3 regions of the Pseudomonas sp. 1L-B-1-E-C1 genome follow, and region 1 is predicted to be linked to each of the others. Evidence: predicted binding sites of a transcription regulator. Region 1 holds the regulator's gene; each other region holds the start of a gene.

Region 1 (6,813 bases):
CGTCCGATGCGCTTTCGGCGACCGGCTCTTCCACCACTTCTACCGGTGCAGCAACAGCTTCATCAGCCGACTGCGGCTCGGCCAGACGCGCCAGCGCGGCCAGCAGTTCCGGCGTGGCGGCGGTGATCGGTGCACGCTCGCGGACTTCGCTGAACATGCTGTTCACCGCGTCCAGTGCTTCCAGCACAACGTCCATCAGTTCTGCATCAACGCGACGCTCACCCTTACGGAGGATGTCGAACACGTTTTCGGCGATGTGACAGCACTCCACCAGCTCATTGAGCTGAAGGAAGCCGGCGCCCCCTTTTACAGTGTGGAAACCGCGAAAAATTGCATTGAGCAGATCTGCATCATCCGGGCGGCTTTCCAGCTCGACCAGTTGTTCGGACAGTTGCTCAAGAATCTCGCCGGCCTCAACCAGGAAATCCTGAAGGATCTCTTCATCGGCGCCGAAGCTCATTAATGGGGTGCTCCTACAGGTCTAAAAACCCAAAAAACCTGAAATTCCGAAATACTAGAATCCAAGGCTGGATAACAAATCGTCCACATCGTCCTGACCGGACACAACGTCTTCTCGTTTATCGGCATGAATCTGCGGACCTTCACCCTGCGAGAGATGTTTTTGTGGATCTTTTTCGGCAAGCATTGCGGCGCGGTCATGTTCGATGCCCGCAAAGCGGTCGACCTGACTGGCCATGAGCACGAGTTTGAGCAGATTGCTTTCGACTTCGGTGACCAGTTGGGTCACACGCTTGATCACCTGACCGGTGAGGTCCTGGTAATCCTGAGCCAGCAGGATGTCGTTGAGGTTGCTCGACACCGCACGGTTGTCCGTGCTGCTGCGTGACAGAAAACCGTCGACCCGGCGCGCCAGCTCACGGAACTCTTCAGCCCCGACCTCGCGACGCATGAAGCGGCCCCAATCGGCACTCAACGTCTGCGCTTCATCAGCCAGACTGTTGACCACCGGCGTGGCGCTTTCCACCAGATCCATGGTGCGGTTGGCCGCGGCTTCCGTCAGCTTGACCACGTAGCCCAGGCGTTCGGTGGCGTCGGTGATTTGCGACACTTCCTCGGCCTGCGGCATGTGCGGATCGATCTGGAAATTGACGATCGCACTGTGCAGTTCACGTGTGAGCTTGCCCACTTCCTGATACAGGCCGCGGTCACGGGTCTGATTGAGCTCATGGATCAGTTGCACCGCGTCGCCGAACCTGCCTTTTTCAAGGCTCTCGACCAGTTCGACCGCGTGTTTTTTCAGGGTCGATTCGAAATCGCCCTGGGATGATTCGTTATGCTCCATAGCTCCCCCGCGCATTCATCAGCCGATGCGTTCGAAAATCTTCTCGATTTTGTCTTTCAACGCTTGAGCCGTGAAAGGTTTGACCACGTAACCGTTCACACCGGCCTGAGCGGCCTCGATGATCTGCTCGCGCTTGGCTTCGGCAGTCACCATCAACACCGGGAGGTGCTTGAGTTTTTCATCGGCACGCACGTGGCGCAGCAGGTCGATACCGGTCATGCCCGGCATGTTCCAGTCCGTTACCAGAAAGTCGATGCTGCCGCTGTTGAGCACCGGAATGGCAGTGGTGCCATCGTCGGCCTCGACGGTGTTGGTGAACCCAAGATCGCGCAGCAGGTTCTTGATGATCCGCCGCATCGTTGAGAAGTCATCAACGATGAGGATTTTCATGTCTTTGTTCAATTCGACCTCCAAGCAGTCTTAAACGCGCCCAGCACCTGGACGCGCCACTTCAATCAATCGGCGCAGCACTTAAAGTTTGTCTGGAGCACAACGGATCGAGACCGGCGCCGTTGATCACCGCACCAGCCTCGTTTCGCAGTGTCCCCACACTGCCTTCAGCGCGCTCGCCACTCCCCCAAACGCCCCCGCAGACGGGCCGCGCACTGGCTGTGTAACTGGCTGACCCGCGATTCACTGACGCCAAGGACCTCACCGATTTCCTTGAGGTTCAGCTCTTCGTCGTAGTACAGCGCCAACACCAGTCGCTCACGCTCCGGCAAATTGGCAATCGCGTCCGCCAGCGCCGCCTGGAAGCGTTCATCTTCCAGATCGCGTGACGGCTCCATATGCGCACTGGCGCCATCCTCGTGCAGCCCTTCGTGTTCGCCGTCCTGCAACAGGTCGTCGAAACTGAACAGGCGACTGCCCAAGGTGTCATTCAGAATCCCGTAGTAATCGTCGAGACTCAATTGGAGTTCGGCCGCAACCTCGTGATCTTTAGCGTCACGGCCGGTTTTAGCTTCAATCGAGCGAATCGCGTCGCTGACCATCCTGGTATTACGGTGAACCGAGCGTGGCGCCCAGTCCCCTTTGCGCACTTCGTCGAGCATCGCGCCGCGGATTCGAATGCCCGCGTACGTTTCGAAACTGGCGCCTTTGCTGGCGTCGTATTTGGTCGAGACTTCGAGCAAACCGATCATCCCGGCCTGGATCAGGTCTTCGACCTGCACGCTGGCCGGCAGGCGTGCCAGCAAGTGATAGGCAATGCGCTTGACCAGTGGCGCGTAGCGCTCGATCAATTCGTATTGCGCGTCACGCGCCGACTTTTTGTAAAGATTCATGCCACTGGCGGTCATATCACAGGCCCTGCGGTTTGCTGCACGAGACGCTCGACGAAAAATTCCAGATGACCGCGCGGGTTGGCGGGCAGCGGCCAGGTGTCGACCTTCTGGGCGATGGCCTTGAAGGCCAGCGCACACTTGGAACGGGGAAAGGCTTCGTAGACGGCGCGCTGCTTCTGCACCGCTTTGCGCACGCTTTCGTCGTACGGCACGGCGCCGACGTATTGTAGGGCGACGTCGAGGAAGCGATCCGTGACCTTGGTCAACTTGGCGAACAGGTTGCGCCCTTCCTGCGGGCTCTGCGCCATGTTGGCCAGCACGCGGAAGCGGTTCATGCCGTAGTCGCGGTTGAGCAACTTGATCAGCGCGTAAGCGTCGGTGATCGAAGTCGGCTCGTCGCAGACCACCAGCAACACCTCTTGCGCAGCGCGAACGAAACTGACTACCGAGTCACCAATACCCGCAGCGGTGTCGATCACCAGCACGTCGAGATTGTCGCCGATATCGCTGAACGCCTGGATCAGGCCGGCGTGTTGCGCCGGGCTCAGGTGCACCATGCTCTGCGTGCCGGAGGCCGCCGGCACGATGCGAATCCCGCCCGGCCCCTGCAACAGCACGTCGCGCAATTCGCAACGGCCTTCGATCACGTCGGCCAGTGTGCGTTTGGGTGTCAGCCCCAGCAGAACGTCGACATTTGCCAGGCCCAGGTCGGCGTCCAGCAGCATGACCCGACGGCCAAGCTCTGCCAGCGCCAGCGACAAGTTCACTGACACGTTAGTCTTGCCGACGCCACCTTTGCCGCCGGTCACCGCGATCACCTGTACGGGATGCATGCTGCCCATGTTATTTCTTTACCTTGTCTTGCATAGACGGAGGCCACATTACTGGCTGCGCGTTCCCGATCGGAACAATGCGTGGCAGACCATCGATGTAGGTACAAAAACTGTTCATGATTACCTCAGCCAACCTGCTTGGTCGGGCTGTGATAGATATCAGCGAACATGTCAGCCATGGCTTCTTCGCTGGGTTCTTCCTGCATTTGCACGCTGACGGCGCGGCTGACCAGTTGATGACGGCGCGGCAGATGCAGATCATCCGGAATCCGTGGGCCATCGGTCAGGTACGCGACCGGCAATTCATGACTGATCGCCAGGCTCAACACTTCGCCGAGACTGGCCGTTTCATCCAGTTTAGTCAGGATGCAGCCGGCCAGCCCGCACCGCTTGTAACTGTGATAAGCGGCGGTTAGAACCTGTTTCTGGCTGGTGGTTGCCAGCACCAGATAATTTTTCGAGCGAATGCCACGCCCGGCCAGGCTCTCGAGCTGCATGCGCAACGCCGGATCACTGGCTTGCAGCCCGGCAGTATCGATCAAAACTACGCGTTTGCGTAGCAGTGGATCCAATGCCTGCACCAGCGACTGGCCCGGATCGACGTGCGTTACCGGCACGTTGAGAATGCGTCCGAGGGTTTTCAGTTGTTCCTGCGCGCCGATGCGGAAGCTGTCCATGCTCACCAGCGCAACGTTCTGCGCGCCGTACTTGAGCACGTAACGCGCGGCGAGCTTGGCCAGCGTGGTGGTCTTGCCCATGCCGGCGGGGCCGACCATCGCAATCACACCGCCCTCTTCCAGCGGCTCGACTTCCGGTACGGCGATCATCCGCGCCAGGTGCGCCAGCAGCATGCGCCAGGCCTGACGCGGCTCTTCGATATCGGTAATCATCGCCAGCAGATCGCGCGACAGCGGACCGGACAGGCCGATGCGCTGCAAACGGCGATACAGATTGGCCTGGGCCGGACGGCTGCCCTGCAGCTGATTCCAGGCCAGGGTGCCGAGCTGCACTTCCATCAGCTCGCGCAGGCTGTTCAATTCAAAACGCATGGACTCCAGTGCTCGCGGATCGACACCCGCCGAAGCCTGCGCAGGGGCTGCGGCCGGACGCGCCGGGGCAGCGTAGGTCGGCTCGCTCAGCGGCTCGGCAGCGGTCAGCGGCAGGCCTGCGGTCAATGGCAGGCCGGCGAACAACTGTTGATTGGTGTTGCCGTCGGCTTCGCCACGCAGGCTCAGCTCGGCCTGGGCGGTGACGATGCGCGACTGGGTCTTGCGCAGCTCGTCTTCGAGTTCCATGTTCGGAACCCGCGGCGCCAGCGCCGACAATTTGTAATCCAGTGCTGCCGTCAACTCGACGCCGCCGGCGATGCGGCGGTTGCCGATGATGGCGGCATCAGCGCCCAGCTCATCGCGAACCAGCTTCATGGCCTGACGCATATCGGCGGCGAAAAAACGCTTAACTTGCATAAACCACTACCTCAGCCGTTGGGCCCTACTGTCGCAACGATGGTCACTTGCTTGTTGTCCGGTACTTCCTGGTAGGCCAGCACATGCAGCCCAGGGACTGCGAGGCGGCCAAAGCGCGAGAGCATCGCGCGAATCGGGCCTGCTACCAACAGGATCACCGGTTGGCCTTGCATTTCCTGACGCTGGGCCGCTTCGATCAACGACCGCTGCAGCTTCTCGGCCATGCTTGGCTCCAGCAGAACGCCCTCTTCCGAGCCTTGTCCTGCCTTCTGCAGACTATTGAGCAATATCTGTTCCAACCTTGGTTCCAATGTGATCACAGGCAGCTCGGACTCAGTGCCTACAATGCTTTGGACGATGGCGCGGGATACCCCGACCCGCACAGCGGCGACCAGAGCGGCGGTATCTTGACTCTTGGCGGCGTTATTCGCGATCGCCTCGGCGATGCTGCGAATGTCGCGCACCGGCACGTGTTCGGCGAGCAGCGCTTGCAGGACCTTGAGCAACTGCGACAGCGACACCACGCCCGGCACCAGCTCTTCCGCCAGTTTCGGCGAGCTCTTGGCCAGCAATTGCATGAGTTGCTGCACTTCCTCGTGGCCGATCAGCTCACTGGAGTGCTTGTACAGAATCTGGTTCAAGTGCGTGGCGACCACGGTGCTGGCGTCAACGACGGTGTAGCCGAGCGATTGCGCCTGGGCGCGCTGGCTGATTTCGATCCACACCGCCTCGAGGCCGAAAGCCGGATCTTTGGCGTTGATCCCGTTGAGCGAGCCGTAGACCTGGCCCGGGTTGATCGCCAGTTCGCGATCCGGGTAGATCTCGGCCTCGGCGAGGATTACGCCCATCAGCGTCAAGCGATACGCGCTCGGCGCCAGATCGAGGTTGTCGCGGATGTGCACGGTCGGCATCAGGAAGCCCAGATCCTGCGAGAGCTTCTTGCGCACGCCCTTGATCCGCGCGAGCAATTGCCCACCCTGATTGCGGTCTACCAGCGGAATCAGGCGATAGCCGACTTCCAGGCCGATCATGTCGATCGGCGTCACGTCGTCCCAGCCCAGCTCTTTGGTTTCCATGGCGCGGGCCGGCGACGGCAGCAGTTCCTGCTGACGCTTGACCTCTTCCAGGGCCACAACCTTGGCAACGTTCTGCTTTTTCCAGAACAGGTACGCGCCGCCCGCAGCCAGCGCCGCCATGGTCAGGAAGGAGAAGTGCGGCATGCCCGGCACCAGGCCCATCACCGCCATCAAACCAGCGGCCACGGCCAGCGCTTTCGGCGAGGCGAACATCTGGCGGTTGATCTGTTTGCCCATGTCTTCCGAGCCGGAAGCACGGGTCACCATGATCGCCGCCGCTGTCGATAACAACAGTGATGGCAATTGCGCCACCAAACCGTCACCGATGGTCAACAAAGCGTAAACCCGACCGGCATCGCCGAAGCTCATGCCGTGCTGGAAGATACCAACGGCCATACCGCCGATAAGGTTGATGAACAGAATCAGCAAACCGGCGATGGCGTCACCACGGACGAACTTGCTGGCACCGTCCATCGAACCGTAGAACTCGGCCTCCTGGGCGACTTCCTGACGGCGCATCTTGGCCTGGTTCTGGTCGATCAGGCCGGCGTTGAGGTCGGCGTCGATCGCCATCTGTTTGCCGGGCATGGCATCGAGGGTGAAGCGCGCGCTCACCTCGGAAATCCGCCCGGCACCCTTGGTCACCACGACGAAGTTGATGATCATCAGAATCGCGAAAACCACGATACCGACCACATAGTTACCGCCGATCACCACCTCACCGAAGGCCTGAATTACCTTACCGGCCGCGGCGTGGCCATCCTGACCGTGCAGCATTACCACCCGCGTCGAGGCCACGTTCAGGGCCAGGCGCAGCAGCGTCGCCACCAGCAGAATGGTCGGGAACACAGC
Region 2 (6,813 bases), on a different contig from region 1:
CACCGCCAATATCATCCGCCTGCCCCACGCGACCCAGCGCGGTATTGCTGGCAACCATCGCGTTGACAGCACTGTTGTCGCGTACCGTGCCGCCGCCGAAGTCGGTTTCAATCGCGCCGGGCGCAAGAACGTTCACACCAATCTGCCGCGCGCCAAGCTCCTTGGCCTGATAACGGGTCAGCACTTCCATCGCGCCTTTCATCGCCGCGTAGGCGCCATAACCCGGCAGGCTGAAGCGGGTCAGGCCGCTGGAAATATTGACGATGCGCCCACCGTCGTTGATCAGCGGCAGCAGTTGCTGAGTCAGAAAGAACGGCCCTTTCAGTTGCACGTTCATCAGCAGATCGAACTGCTCCGGGGTGGTCTCGCTGAACAGCGCATGCACGCCGATGCCGGCATTGTTGATGAGGAAATCAAAGCGCTGCCGCTCAAAGGTCTGCTCCAGTGCTTGGGCAACCTGCGCGGCGAACGCGGGGAAGTTTTCGCTGCGGCCGACGTCCAGTTGCAGCATCGCCGCGTGCGCGCCGAGTGCCTGTAATTCGCTGACCAGAGTTTGCGCCTCGTCGGCGCGGCTGTTGTAGGTGCCGATGATGTCGATGCCTTGCGCGGCGAGGTGCAGGGCGGCGCTGCGGCCCAGGCCACGACTGGCGCCAGTGATCAGTGCGATTTTGCGATTCATGCGGACTTCCTCGATTGCGTTGGGTGGTGATGGAAGAAGTGTATTTATCCGCCCTGAGGTGATAAACACGGCAAAAGCGGAATCACTGATCGGTTCAGCCGAACAATCACCGAGGCCTGTGATGAACAAACTGGAACTGCTGCGTACCTTCGTTCGGGTCAGCGAACTGTCGAGTTTCACTCTCGCCGGTGAAAGCCTCGGCCTGCCGCGCTCCACGGTGTCCGAGCAGGTGCAGGCACTTGAAGCCTTGCTCGGCACGCGCCTGTTGCAGCGCACCACGCGCAAGGTGCAGGCGACGCAGGATGGCTTGGTGTTGTACGAGCGCAGCAAGGATCTGCTCTCGCACATGGACGAGATCGAGGGGCTGTTTCGTCAGGACGAGGCTTCGCTGACGGGGCGCATCCGGGTCGATATGCCGAACATTCTCGCGCGACGGTTGATCATGCCGCGCCTGCCGGAATTCATGGATCGCCACCCGAATCTGCAGATGGAAATCAGCAGCACCGATCGCCGTGTCGATCTGCTGAGTGAGGGTTTCGACTGCGTGTTGCGCATCGGCGCGCAGCCGGATCAGTCGGTGGTCGCCCGGCATCTCGGCGACTTCCCGATGGTCAACTGCGCCAGCCCGGCTTACCTGGAACGTTACGGCGTGCCGCAAACCCTGGAAGATCTGGCACAGCATCGGCTGGTGCATTACGTCGGCGTGCTGGGCTCGCGTTCGGAAGGGTTTGTCTATGAGGAGAAAGGCGAGGTACGGCGCGTGCCAATGGCCGGCAGTGTCACGGTCAACAGCACCGATGCCTACGAAGCGGCGTGCCTGGGTGGCTTCGGCCTGACGCAGGTGCCGCGCACCGGCATGCAGCCGCATCTGGAGAACGGCGAACTGGTGACCGTGCTGGCGCAATACACCGCGCCGCCAATGGCGATTTCCCTGCTGTATGCGCGGCAACGGCATTTGCCGCTGCGGGTGCAGGTGTTTATGGATTGGCTCGGCGATGTCGTTCGCTCAACGCTCTGACTTGGGAATGCAACCCTGTGTAGGAGCTGCCGAAGGCTGCGATCTTTTGACTATGATTTGTAAAAACCAGATCAAAAGATCGCAGCCTTCGGCAGCTCCTACAGGGGGATTTGCGCAGGGTCAGAAGATTTGGGTGAACAGCCAGTAAAGGCTGCCCGACAGCAGGATGGCCGCTGGCAGGGTCAACACCCAGGCCATCAACAGATTGCGGATCGTCGTCATCTGCAACCCGGCGCCATTGGCAACCATGGTTCCGGCCACGCCGGAGGACAACACATGGGTTGTCGATACCGGCAAACCGAACATGTCCGCCGCGCCGATGGTCAGCATCGCCACGGTTTCCGCCGAAGCGCCCTGGGCGTACGTCAGATGAGTCTTGCCGATCTTCTCGCCGACGGTCACGACAATGCGCTTCCAGCCGACCATGGTGCCGAGTCCCAGCGCGATGGCCACGGCGATCTTCACCCACAGCGGAATAAACCGCGTGGCGTTGTCGATCTGTTGTTTGAACAGCTGCAGTTTGCTGTTGGTGTCGGCATCGAAGTTACCGACCTTGTTCTTGTCCATCAGGCGAATGCTTTCGCTGGCCAGGTACATGTCGTTGCGCACGTTGCCCATGGCTTCGGCCGGGACTTTTGCCAGCGAACCGTAACCTTTGACTTCCTCGCCGATGTGCCCGGTCAGGGCGGCGAGGGCGGGAATCAGTTGCGGCGTCGGTTCCTTGCTGCGCACGTAATCCGAGAGCACCGGGCGCGGATCGGCAGGTGCCGGCAGCGGTGCACTTTTCACCAGCGCTTGTTGAGTGACTTGGGCGACGGCGGCGAATTGCAGCGATTGCTCTTCCGGCATGGTCCGGTTCAATGCGTAGGCCATTGGCAGTGTGCCGACCAGAATCAGCATGATCAGGCCCATGCCTTTCTGGCCGTCGTTGGAGCCGTGGGCGAATGACACACCGGTGCAGGTGGCGATGAGCAAACCGCGAATCCACCACGGCGGTGGGGCGTTGCCTTCGGGTGCTTTGTACAGCGCACGGTTCTTGACGAACGCGCGCAATGCCAGCAGCAACAGCGCCGCACAGCCGAAGCCCACCAGCGGCGACAGCAGCAAGGCATAACCGATTTTGGTTGCCTGCGCCCAGTCGACACCGCTGGTGCCATCGCGGCCGTGCATCAAGGCATTGGCGACGCCGACGCCGATGATCGAGCCGATCAGCGTGTGCGAAGAAGAGGCTGGCAAACCCAGCCACCAGGTGCCGAGGTTCCACAGAATCGCCGCGATCAACAGGGCGAAGATCATCGCAAACCCGGCGGACGAGCCGACCTGCAGAATCAGCTCCACCGGCAACAGCGCAATGATGCCGAACGCCACCGCACCGCTCGACAGCAGCACACCGAGGAAATTGAAGAACCCCGACCAGACTACCGCGACATTCGGCGGCAGTGAGTGCGTGTAGATCACCGTCGCCACGGCGTTGGCGGTGTCGTGGAAACCGTTGACGAACTCAAAGCCCAGCGCAATCAACAACGCCACGCCGAGCAGCAGGAACGGCGTCCAGGTGGTGACCACCGTGCCAAGTTCGTGCATGTCGTGCATCAGGCTGTAGGCGGTAAACAGCATGCCCATGGCCAGCACGGCGAAAAAGATGACGTAAGTGAACGGACCGGTTTTCTTGTCGAGCGCCGGTCTGCCACTGGCGGCGGATGCAGGGCTGGCGGTCAGTGAGGGCGTAGCCATGGTGGACAATCCTGAGCGAGGGAAGGAATGTCGCCCATGATCGTTGCAGAATGTTACAGAGAGACTGCCTTAGGTCAGTGTTTGGCTTATTGGTCTGACTATTGATCAGAGGGCAAATGCCAAAAGATCGCAGCCTTCGGCAGCTCCTACAGCAGAACACATTGCAAATGTAGGAGCTGCCGAAGGCTGCGATCTTTTGATTTTAGTAATCCCCACGCTTGCGAAACGCCCAGCGCCCGGCGATCACTGTGAACGTCGCCACCAGCGCAACCAGTACCCAAAACCCATGGGGATCCTGCGACAGCGGCACGCCCCCCACATTCATCCCGAAAAAACCGGCGATGATGTTGATCGGCAAGGCCAGCACCGTCACCACCGTCAGGGTGAACAGCGTGCGGTTGCTCTGTTCGTTGAGGTTGGCAGCGATCTCTTCCTGCAGCAATTTGATCCGTTCACCGAGGGCGGTGAGGTCGTTGATGATCAGCGCAAACTCCTCGGTGGATTTGCGCAGCTCCTTGACGTCCTCCTTCTGCAACCACGGCGGCGGACGGTTGAGCAAGCGCAGTAGCGAGCCCGGTTCCAGCGCCAGCAGGCGTTGCAGACGCACCAGCACGCGGCGATTGGCACCAAGCTCGGCGCGGTTGGTCGACAGGCGTGAGGAAAGCAACTGGTCCTCGACCTGATCGACGCTCAGACTGGTCTTGCGCACGATCTGCGTCAGCACTTCGCCCTGATCGCGCAGCAGGTGCACGAGCAATTCCGACGGCGAACGAAAGCACTCGCCGGCCTTCACCGACGAGCGCAATTTGTCCACCGAATGCAGCGGTTGCAGGCGCGCGCTGACGATCAGCTTGCTGCGCACGCAGACCCACAGCGTCGACACATCGGAGGAGACCATGCTGCTGAGGTTGAACACCACATCGTTGACCACCGCCAGCAGCGCCGAGTCAACATGCTCGATGCGCGTCGACCGCGAACCCTCGTGCAACGCCTCGAAAAATTCGTCGGGCAATTGCAGATGACTTTTCATCCAGCGCTCGCACGCAGCATGGGCCAGGTTCAGGTGCAGCCAGAGGAATTCGTCACTGTCGCTGTCGTCCTGCAAACAGCGCAACGCCGTCGCCGAATCGATCTCCCGACCGCGCTCACCGGGCAGGAAGCGAAAGCCGTAGAGCAGGCCAAACAGATCCGAATCGCGATGGCTGATATCGAGGCTATGGTTCATGGCGGCTCGCTGGGAGGAGGGTGTCTGGTAGAGGATTTTCAGGTTCACCTGAGCGGCATCATCGCAAGCTCACATGACCATTTTGTGACAGCGAAATGACGTCAAATCAATGCGTTACCGACTGTCGGAAGATTCTCAAGAAGCGCTCTGGCGCGCCGATCCCAGGTGAGTTAGCTTGCACGCCATTGGCTTCTGGTCATGGTGCGACGACAGGGAAGTCCGGCCATTTTTCACGTCCGCTCGGGCGTGCCTCATCCCTGCTTCGAGTACCTTGCAATGCTGCAAAAATCCCTGAGAGCGCAAATTCTCGCCCTGCTGAGCGGCAGTCTATTGGCGATGCTGTTGATCGCCCTGGCCTGCTTTCATTTCCTCTCCAACGGCGTGCAAAGCTACAGCCAGTTGATCGCCGGCCCGTTGCACACGTCGCAACTGATCGATGAAGCCAACCTGCAGTTCAAGGTGCAGGTGCAAGAGTGGAAAAACGTCCTGTTGCGCGGCAAGCAACCGGCGGATCTGGCGAAATACTGGAGCCAGTTCGAAGAGCGTCAGCGTGACGTGCAGAACATTCTCGGCGAACTGGCCGGGCAGAAAGGCATCGAGGCCAGTCTGAAATCACGCATCGAACGTTTGCGCGAAGAGCATCGCCAGTTGGGCGCGGCCTATCAGAAAGGCCGCGATGCCTACGTGGCTGCCGGTGGTGATCCGAGCGCCGGTGACGCCGCTGTCAAAGGTGTCGACCGCGTCACCAGTGAGCAGATGAGTGCGCTGGTCGCCGAGCTGCGCCAGCAGGGTACCGAGCAATCGGCGCTGATCAGTGCAGCCGCCGATCGTACGGTGTGGCTGGGCCTGTTGGTGATGCTCGCGTCAGGCTTGTTGATCGGGTTATTGAGTCTGTGGCTGGTCAGTCGCAACCTGATCGAGCCGATTCGCAAACTGATCGATTACGTCACTCGTTTGAGCCGTGGCAAGTTGGCCGAGCGCGTGGTCAGCGAGCGTCGCGATGAGCTGGGCAACCTCGCCGCCGCCGCGAACACCCTGCGCGATTTCCTTGCCGACACCTTCACCCGGTTGCAGCGCAGCGCCAGCGATCTGGACAGCGCCAGCGGCGAGCTGAATGCCATTGCCACGACCATGGCCGGGGGCACCAACGAGCAATTCAACCGCACCGATCAGGTGGCCACGGCGATGAATGAAATGTCCGCCACCGCCCAGGAAGTCGCCCGTCACGCCGCTGATGCCGCGCGTGCTGCCGACGATGCCGATCAGTCGGCGCAGCAGGGCGAAAAGGTCATGCAAACCACCATTCATTCCATCACGCAGATGCGCGGCGAAATCGCCAACACGGCCACGGTGATCCGTCGCCTGGAAGCCGACAGCGGTCGAATCGGCAAGGTGCTGGAAGTGATTCGCGGCATCGCCGAACAGACCAATCTGCTGGCACTCAACGCGGCCATCGAAGCGGCACGGGCCGGTGAGGCCGGGCGCGGTTTCGCGGTGGTTGCCGATGAGGTGCGCAACCTCGCCCAGCGCACGGCGGAGTCGATTATCGAGATCAACCAGATCATTCAGAACGTGCAGACCGGCGCTGTCGACGCGGCGCATGCTATCGAGAGCGGCCAGGCACGCAGCGATGAAAGCGTCGAGCAGGTGACCCAGGCTGGCGCGATGCTGGAGCGCATCACTCTGGCGGTGGAAGCGATCCGCGACATGAACCGCCAGATCGCCACTGCGGCCGAAGAGCAGACGTCGGTGGCGGAGGATATCTCGCGCAACCTGACTGAAATTACCGCGATTGCCAGCACCAATCTGGACAACGTACAGCGCACCGAAAGTGCCAGTCAGAATCTGCATGGGTTGTCGGGACAGTTGAACGAAGTGACGGCGCGGTTGAGTGCGTGATTTGGCTGGATACCGGTTCGTCAGCAATTCGCCGTGATGGCTTTTCCCCTCACGCTAACCCTCTCCCAGAGGGAGAGGGGACTGACCGTGTTGATTGTTCGAGATACGCCGACCTGAAATGCCGGGGCGTACTCAGGCTGGTAGTCGTTTGTGATGGTTTTTTAATTTTGAGGCGAACTCAGGCTCCGAAATTTCCCCGATTTGCTCCCTTTCCCCCTCGCCCCCTTGGGGGAGAGGGCTGGGGTGAGGGGGTAAAGT
Region 3 (6,813 bases), on a different contig from region 1:
CCTGAGCGCCGAGCCCAGTCTGGCGCACATCGACCATTACAAACATCCCGCCATCCGGGCGAATCGGCTGCAAACCGGGGCAACCCTGCAACCGCTCGCACACCAGATCGCGCCGCAACCGGTATTCCTCGCGCATTTGCGTAACTTCCGGCAGATCGCTTTGCAGCGCCACTTGCGCGGCTTTCTGCACGAAATCCGGCAGACCGAAAAGCATGCTCAATGACAGGTTCACCAGATGCTCGGCCAAGGGTTTCGGGCCGATCATCCAGCCGATGCGCCAACCGGTCATCGCATGGGATTTCGACAGACTGTTGATCGTCGCGGTGCGCTCGGCCATGCCCGGCAGGCTCGCCGGGCTGATGTGCTCGCCTTCATATAACAGCTCGCTGTACACCTCATCGCTGATCAGCCACAAATCGTGATGAATGCACAGCGCTGCGAGTTGCTGCCAGATCAGCAAGGGCAAACTGGCGCCGCTGGGATTGTTCGGGCTGTTGAGCAGCATCGCGCGGGTTTTTGGGGTGATGCGCGCGGCAACATCAGCCGGATCGACACGAAAACCGTTTTCCGGGCGAACCGGCACCGCGATCACCGTGGCTCCGCAGGCGCCGAACACGCCTTCGTAGGTGACGTACATCGGCTCAGCGACGATCACTTCATCGCCCGGATCGAGCAGACATTGCGCCACCGAATACACCGCGCACTGCGCGCCGGGCAGGACAATCACTTGGTCAGGATCAACCCGCTGACCACTGCGCTGGCGATGACGCTCGGCAATCAGCTTGCGCAATTCGAACCGACCACGCACATCGGCATAGTGCGTATCACCGGCCAGCAGGCTGTCGATAGCGCCATGGACGATCGGCAACGGCGTATCGAAATCCGGATCGCCGACGCTCAACAACAAAACATCAACGCCCTCGGCGCGCAGTTCCAGCGCTCGGTCGTGAATCTGCCAGGCAGCGGCACCCTCCCCGGCGATTCGTTGGGTCAAGGCTGAATAGCGCATCTACGTCTCCTGTTAGCGCGGTTTCCAGCCTTCACCGTATCTCAAATCACGAAACGCGCCACCATGGCGTTCAAATCCACTGCGAGACGCGACAGTTCATGGGTCGCGGCGCTGGTCTGGTTGGCCCCGGCGGCCGATTGCGTCGCCAGATCACGGATGTTGACCAGGTTGCGGTCGACCTCGCGCGAGACTTGCGCCTGCTCTTCCGAGGCGCTGGCAATCACCAGATTGCGTTCGTTGATCTGATGGATCGACTGGGTGATCTGCTCCAGCGCCACACCGGCGGCGCGGGCCATTTCCAGGGTGGACTGGGTGCGCTGATTGCTTTGCTGCATCGACGAGACCGCTTCACCCGTGCCGTTCTGGATGCCGGCAACCATTTTCTCGATTTCCTGGGTCGACTGCGCGGTGCGATGGGCCAAGGCTCGCACTTCATCAGCCACCACGGCAAAGCCACGGCCAGCCTCGCCGGCACGCGCGGCTTCAATCGCAGCGTTGAGCGCCAGCAAGTTGGTCTGCTCGGCGATGGCGCGAATCACGTCCAGCACCTTGCCGATGTCACGGCCCTGCGCGGCGAGGCCTTCGATCATCTGTGCGGTGTTCTGCACGTCGTGGGTCATGGTCTGGATCGCGTCGACGGTTTTCACCACTTGATCACGGCCTTCGCGGGCGGCGTGGGTCGACTGGTTGGAGGCCTCGGAAGTCGACACGGCGTTGCGCGCCACTTCTTCCACCGCAGCGGTCATCTCGTTGACGGCAGTGGCGGCTTGCTCGATTTCATTGTTCTGCTGCTGCAAGCCACGGGAGGCTTCCTCGGTGACGGCGCTGAGCTCCTCGGCTGCCGCGCCCAGTTGCGTGGCAGAACCGGCGATCTGCTCGATGGTTTTCCGCAGGTTGGTCTGCATCGCGGCCAAGGCTTCGAGCAAGCGCGCCGGTTCATCCTTGCCGTCGACTTCGATGGCTTTGCTCAGATCGCCATCGGCAATGGTTTGCGCAGCAAGGACCGCACGGTTGAGCGGCGTGACGATGCTGCGGGTCAGCAACCAGGCGAGCAATACGGTGGCCAGCGCTGCGATCACGGCGACGATGATGATCCCGGTGATGGCGCTGTCATAGTTTTCACCAGCCTTGGTGGCCGCCGCTTTGGCCCCGGCCGTGTTCATGCCGATCAATTTGTTGAGCTGCTCGCCCATTTGATCGGTGCCTTCCTTGATGCGCGTGTTGATCAACGCACGCATCGCTTCCAGATCGCCCTGGCGCGACAGCTCAAGCATGCGGTTCTGCGCTTGCAGGTAGTTATCGAGGGTGGTCGAAAATGTCTGGAAAACTGCTTGCTCCTCTGGGCCTGCCGGCAGCGCGGCGTAACTGGTCTGGGCTTTGCGCACCTTGTCGACCAGCACAGCGATGCGGGTTTCTGCCTCTTGCAAGCTGGCCGGTTCGCGATTGACCAGCACACGGAACGACAGAATGCGCATACGCAGAACGTTTTCCGTGACCACGCTGAGGTGAGTCACGCTAGGCAGTTGGTTGGTGTCCATGTCGATCGACGCCTGACGAATGACCGTCATACGGCTGACGGCGAACACGCCGAGGACAATCACCAGCAAGGCGATAAAGGCAAAACCGAGGAAAGCACGGGGCGCGATATTCAGATTACGCAGGGACATGGTCGGACTCTCGAAAGAAAGAAACTACGAGCGTCCATGCCGTGAGTACTGGCCCATGGAGGGCGGCAGTCCGGCGTCACTGGGTTATGGTTTTGTGCGCGCCTGACCGTTGTATCGGCCAGGCTTGAGGAAGGTTTCGGGTCTGCCGCAAATATTTTTCGGAACGTCACAACAATCAACCCAGCTCCGCTGCCTTTGGTAGGAGCTGTCGAGTGCAACGAGGCTGCGATCTTTTGACTTTTAATAGCAGGATCAAAAGATCGCAGCCTCGTTGCACTCGACAGCTCCTACATAGGCAAGCGGTTCAGCGTTTGGCGGCGAGTTGCCAGACCCGAGCGATATCGGTGGCGCGTTCACGCAGCAGCCGTGGTGCTTCCGCGCAGGCCTGTTCCAGGGTCATCGGTCCGCTGGTAACGGCGAACGCGGCGTCGATGCCGTGTTGATAGAGTTCCTGATAGCCCTCGCCCAAGGTTCCGGCAATCACAATCACCGGCACGGCATGCTGTTTGGCAATCCGCGCGACACCGAACGGCGTTTTGCCGCGCAAGGTTTGCGCATCGAAACGGCCTTCGCCGGTAATCACCAGATCCGCACCGTTGACCGCCTCAGCAAGCCCGACCAGTTCCGCCACCACCTCGACGCCCGCCTGAAACTGCGCGCCGAGAAAAGCCTTGGCGGCAAACCCCAGACCTCCCGCCGCGCCGCTGCCCGGTTCATCGCGCACGTCCTTGCCCAATGCTTGCGCGCAAAGCTCAGCGAAGTGCCCCAGCGCCTGATCGAGTTGCTCAACCTGCGCTGGCGACGCGCCCTTCTGCGGGCCGAAAATGGCCGAGGCGCCATGAGCGCCGCACAGCGGATTGTTGACATCGGCGGCGATGTCGAAACGTACCTCGGCCAGACGTGGATCAAGTCCACTGAGATCGAGTCGCGCCAGTTGCGCCAACGCAAGGCCGCCCGGCCCCAACGGCTGATCCTGCGCATCCAGCAGCTTCACCCCCAACGCCTGCATCGCCCCGGCACCGCCGTCGTTGGTCGCGCTGCCGCCAATCGCCAGAATCACCCGTTGCGCGCCGGCATCCAGCGCTGCACCAATCAGTTCACCGGTGCCGAAGGTGCTGCTGATGCAGGCATCGCGCTGCCCCGGCGACACCAATTGCAGGCCGCTGGCCTCGGCCATTTCGATGATCGCGGTGTGGTTGTGCGGCAGCCAGCCCCACGCCGCATCCACCGGCGCGCCCAACGGACCGCGTACGCGGGTGCGGCGCAACTCGCCTTCACAGGCCGCGAGAATCGATTCGACCGTGCCTTCGCCGCCATCGGCCATCGGGCACTTGATCAGCGTCGCCTGCGGCCAGACCTGGGCCAGTCCGAGGGCTATGGCTTCGGCAACGCCCTGGGCACTCAGGCTGTCCTTGAACGAATCGGGGGCGATGACGATCTTCATGGGAATTCTCCGGTTGCATTGGCGTTCATGCTGCCAGTCGGCCCGCGCCTTGACGCCGGTCGGGTGCACAAGGGCGGGAGATGATTGTTGTTCATTTCCACAAAAACCTTGCATTGGATGTGCCGCCCCCTTCGCGAGCAAGCTCGCTCCCACATTTTGAAATGCATTACAGATGTGGGAGCGAGCTTGCTCGCGAAGGGGCCATTGAAAACACCGATCAATCCGGATCCGTCTGCGGCAACAGCTGCACCCCCAGATACAACGCCAGCATCCCGTCCAGCTTCAACGGATCAACCCCGCTCAACTCGGCAATCCGTTCCATGCGATAGCGCAGGCTGTTGCGATGAATGCCCAACGCCTCGGCGCAGGCCTGACTCTGACCGTCGTGCTCGCACCAACTGCGCAGGGTCGCCAGTAACTGGCCGTTGCTGTCCTTGGCGATGACCTTGCGCAGTGGCTTGAGCAGTTCGTCCAGCGCATCGTCGTTGCGATGGCGCCACAACATGACCGGCAAGCGATAGCGATTGAGCGTCAGCAGCCGCGAGTGCGGCAACACGTCTCGACCATAGGCCAGTAAATCGCCGACCCGTCGATAGCAACGACGCAACCCGGCCAGGCCATCCGCCTGCCCCCCGACGGCAATGCGCAGAACCTTCCAGCCGAGGCCATCGAGTTTTTCCAGCAGTCGATCATGCTCGACGTTCTGGCTCGCCGGGCGACACCAGAGCAGCGAAGACTTCGCCGAACTCACGCACCAACTGTCGGGATAACGCGACGTCAGCCATGCACTCAAAGCTTCTACGGTTTGCCCCGGTCCGTGCTCAAGCCCCAGTTCAAACAGGTACGGCACCCGCGTCAATTGTGGTTTTAGCCCGAGCTGCTGCGCTTCGTCGAGCAGACGCGGCGAATCCCCCGCCTCGCTCAACAGCAACGCCAGCAGATCATCGCAACGCTGGCGCCGCCATTGCTGCTCGGCCTGCTGATTGCGCTGGCCGACAAGCATTTCGGCGGTCATGCGCACCAGTTCGGCGTAAGTGCGCAATTGCTCCGGCTCGCCAGTGAGGCCAAGCACGCCAATCAAACGCTGATCGAGCAGCAGCGGCAGATTGATCCCCGGTTGCACGCCTTTGAGGTGCACCGCAGTCTGCGCATCGATTTCAACCACACGCCCGTTGGCCAGCACCAGTTGCGCGCCTTCATGTCGGGTGTTGATACGTTCCGGTTCGCCGCTGCCGAGGATCAGGCCCTGACTGTCCATGACATTGACGTTGTACGGCAAAATGGCCATGGCCCGGTCGACGATGTCCTGGGCAAGGTCGTGATCGAGTTCGAACATAGCGGCGGTAATCCTTCAGTTCAGGCACGAACGGTTGTTCAGCCGCACAGGGTCTGGCGGCAAACCCTGTGCTCAGGCACAAAGACAATCCGGCCAAAGGTGGCCGAGACTCTCAGGGCGATCAACGTTACCCTTTGCATCGCAAAAAATCATAATAAAGAGAGAGCCGCTATGTCGCAGAGCGCCGCAGCTACCCAGACCATCGACGACGGTAAAAACGCCGTCTACAAACGCATCACCCTGCGTTTGATTCCCTTCATTTTCATCTGCTACCTGTTCAACTACCTCGACCGGGTCAACGTTGGCTTCGCCAAGTTGCAGATGCTCGATGCACTGAAATTCAGCGAAACCGTCTACGGCCTCGGCGCCGGGATTTTCTTCATCGGCTACGTGCTGTGCGGCGTGCCGAGCAACCTGGCACTGACCCGCTTCGGACCACGGCGCTGGATTGCCTTGATGATGATCACCTGGGGCACGCTGTCGACCTGCCTGCTGTTCGTCACCACGCCAACCGAGTTCTACACCCTGCGCTTTTTCACCGGGGCCGCTGAAGCCGGTTTCTTCCCGGGCGTCGTGCTGTATCTCTCGCAGTGGTTCCCGACCTTCCGTCGTGGGCGGATCATGGCGTTGTTCATGTCGGCAATCCCGGTGTCCGGTTTGCTCGGCAGCCCGTTTTCCGGCTGGATCCTCAATCACTTCGCCGCCGGCCAGGGTGGTCTTGCCGGCTGGCAGTGGATGTTCCTGCTGCAAGGCATCCCGACGGTGATCCTCGGTGCGCTGGCGTATTTCCTGTTGAGCGACAGCTTCGCCAACGCCAAATGGCTGACCGCCCACGAACGTTCGGTGCTCGAAGCCGACCATGCCGAAGACCTCGCCAACAAACCGAAAACCGCCACCGACTCGCTGCTCGCGGTGTTCAAGAACCCGGCGATCTGGGCCTTCGGCCTGATCTATTTCTGCATCCAGAGCGGCGTCTACGCGATCAACTTCTGGCTGCCGTCAATCATCAAGAACCTCGGTTTCAGCGATAACCTGGTGATCGGCTGGCTGAGTGCGATTCCGTATCTGCTCGCAGCAGTGTTCATGCTGGTGGTCGGCCGCTCGGCAGATTTGCGCAAGGAACGCCGCTGGCACCTGGTGGTGCCGATGCTGATGGGCGCTGTCGGGCTGGTGATCGCAGTGAATTTTGCGGCGAATCCGGCGATTGCGATTCTTGGCCTGACGATCGCAACCATGGGCGCATTGACCGGTCTGCCGATGTTCTGGCCGGTGCCGACGGCGATGCTGAGCGCGGGCGCGGCGGCTGGCGGTCTGGCCTTGATCAACTCGATGGGGCAGATGGCGGGGTTCTTGAGCC

The links. Region 1 encodes FliA, which starts transcription of late flagellar genes. Its sites were predicted from a motif close to CTAAAGTTTNNNNNNNNNNNGCCGNTAA; they were not measured.
Region 2: AC0Z4S_RS14675 (methyl-accepting chemotaxis protein) is a predicted target of FliA. The motif match lies at 4,791-4,818, and genes of this name have one in related genera.
Region 3: AC0Z4S_RS17045 (methyl-accepting chemotaxis protein) is a predicted target of FliA. The motif match lies at 2,788-2,815, and genes of this name have one in related genera.

What each region holds. Positions count from the first base shown of each region.
Region 1 is NZ_JBXAWN010000012.1:103,585-110,397, reverse strand. Features, by position in the region: gene AC0Z4S_RS20960 (chemotaxis protein CheA) at 1-460, opposite strand, end outside; gene AC0Z4S_RS20955 (protein phosphatase CheZ) at 515-1,303, opposite strand; gene AC0Z4S_RS20950 (chemotaxis response regulator CheY) at 1,322-1,693, opposite strand; gene fliA (RNA polymerase sigma factor FliA) at 1,861-2,601, opposite strand; gene fleN (flagellar synthesis regulator FleN) at 2,598-3,428, opposite strand; gene flhF (flagellar biosynthesis GTPase FlhF) at 3,545-4,885, opposite strand; gene flhA (flagellar biosynthesis protein FlhA) at 4,897-6,813, opposite strand, start outside.
Region 2 is NZ_JBXAWN010000007.1:282,075-288,887, forward strand. Features, by position in the region: gene AC0Z4S_RS14655 (SDR family NAD(P)-dependent oxidoreductase) at 1-679, opposite strand, end outside; gene AC0Z4S_RS14660 (LysR family transcriptional regulator) at 801-1,697, shown strand; gene AC0Z4S_RS14665 (inorganic phosphate transporter) at 1,818-3,431, opposite strand; gene AC0Z4S_RS14670 (transporter) at 3,634-4,656, opposite strand; gene AC0Z4S_RS14675 (methyl-accepting chemotaxis protein) at 4,933-6,555, shown strand.
Region 3 is NZ_JBXAWN010000009.1:133,292-140,104, forward strand. Features, by position in the region: gene AC0Z4S_RS17040 (pyridoxal phosphate-dependent aminotransferase) at 1-1,009, opposite strand, end outside; gene AC0Z4S_RS17045 (methyl-accepting chemotaxis protein) at 1,051-2,676, opposite strand; gene AC0Z4S_RS17050 (glycerate kinase) at 2,981-4,120, opposite strand; gene AC0Z4S_RS17055 (sugar diacid recognition domain-containing protein) at 4,338-5,456, opposite strand; gene AC0Z4S_RS17060 (MFS transporter) at 5,628-6,813, shown strand, end outside.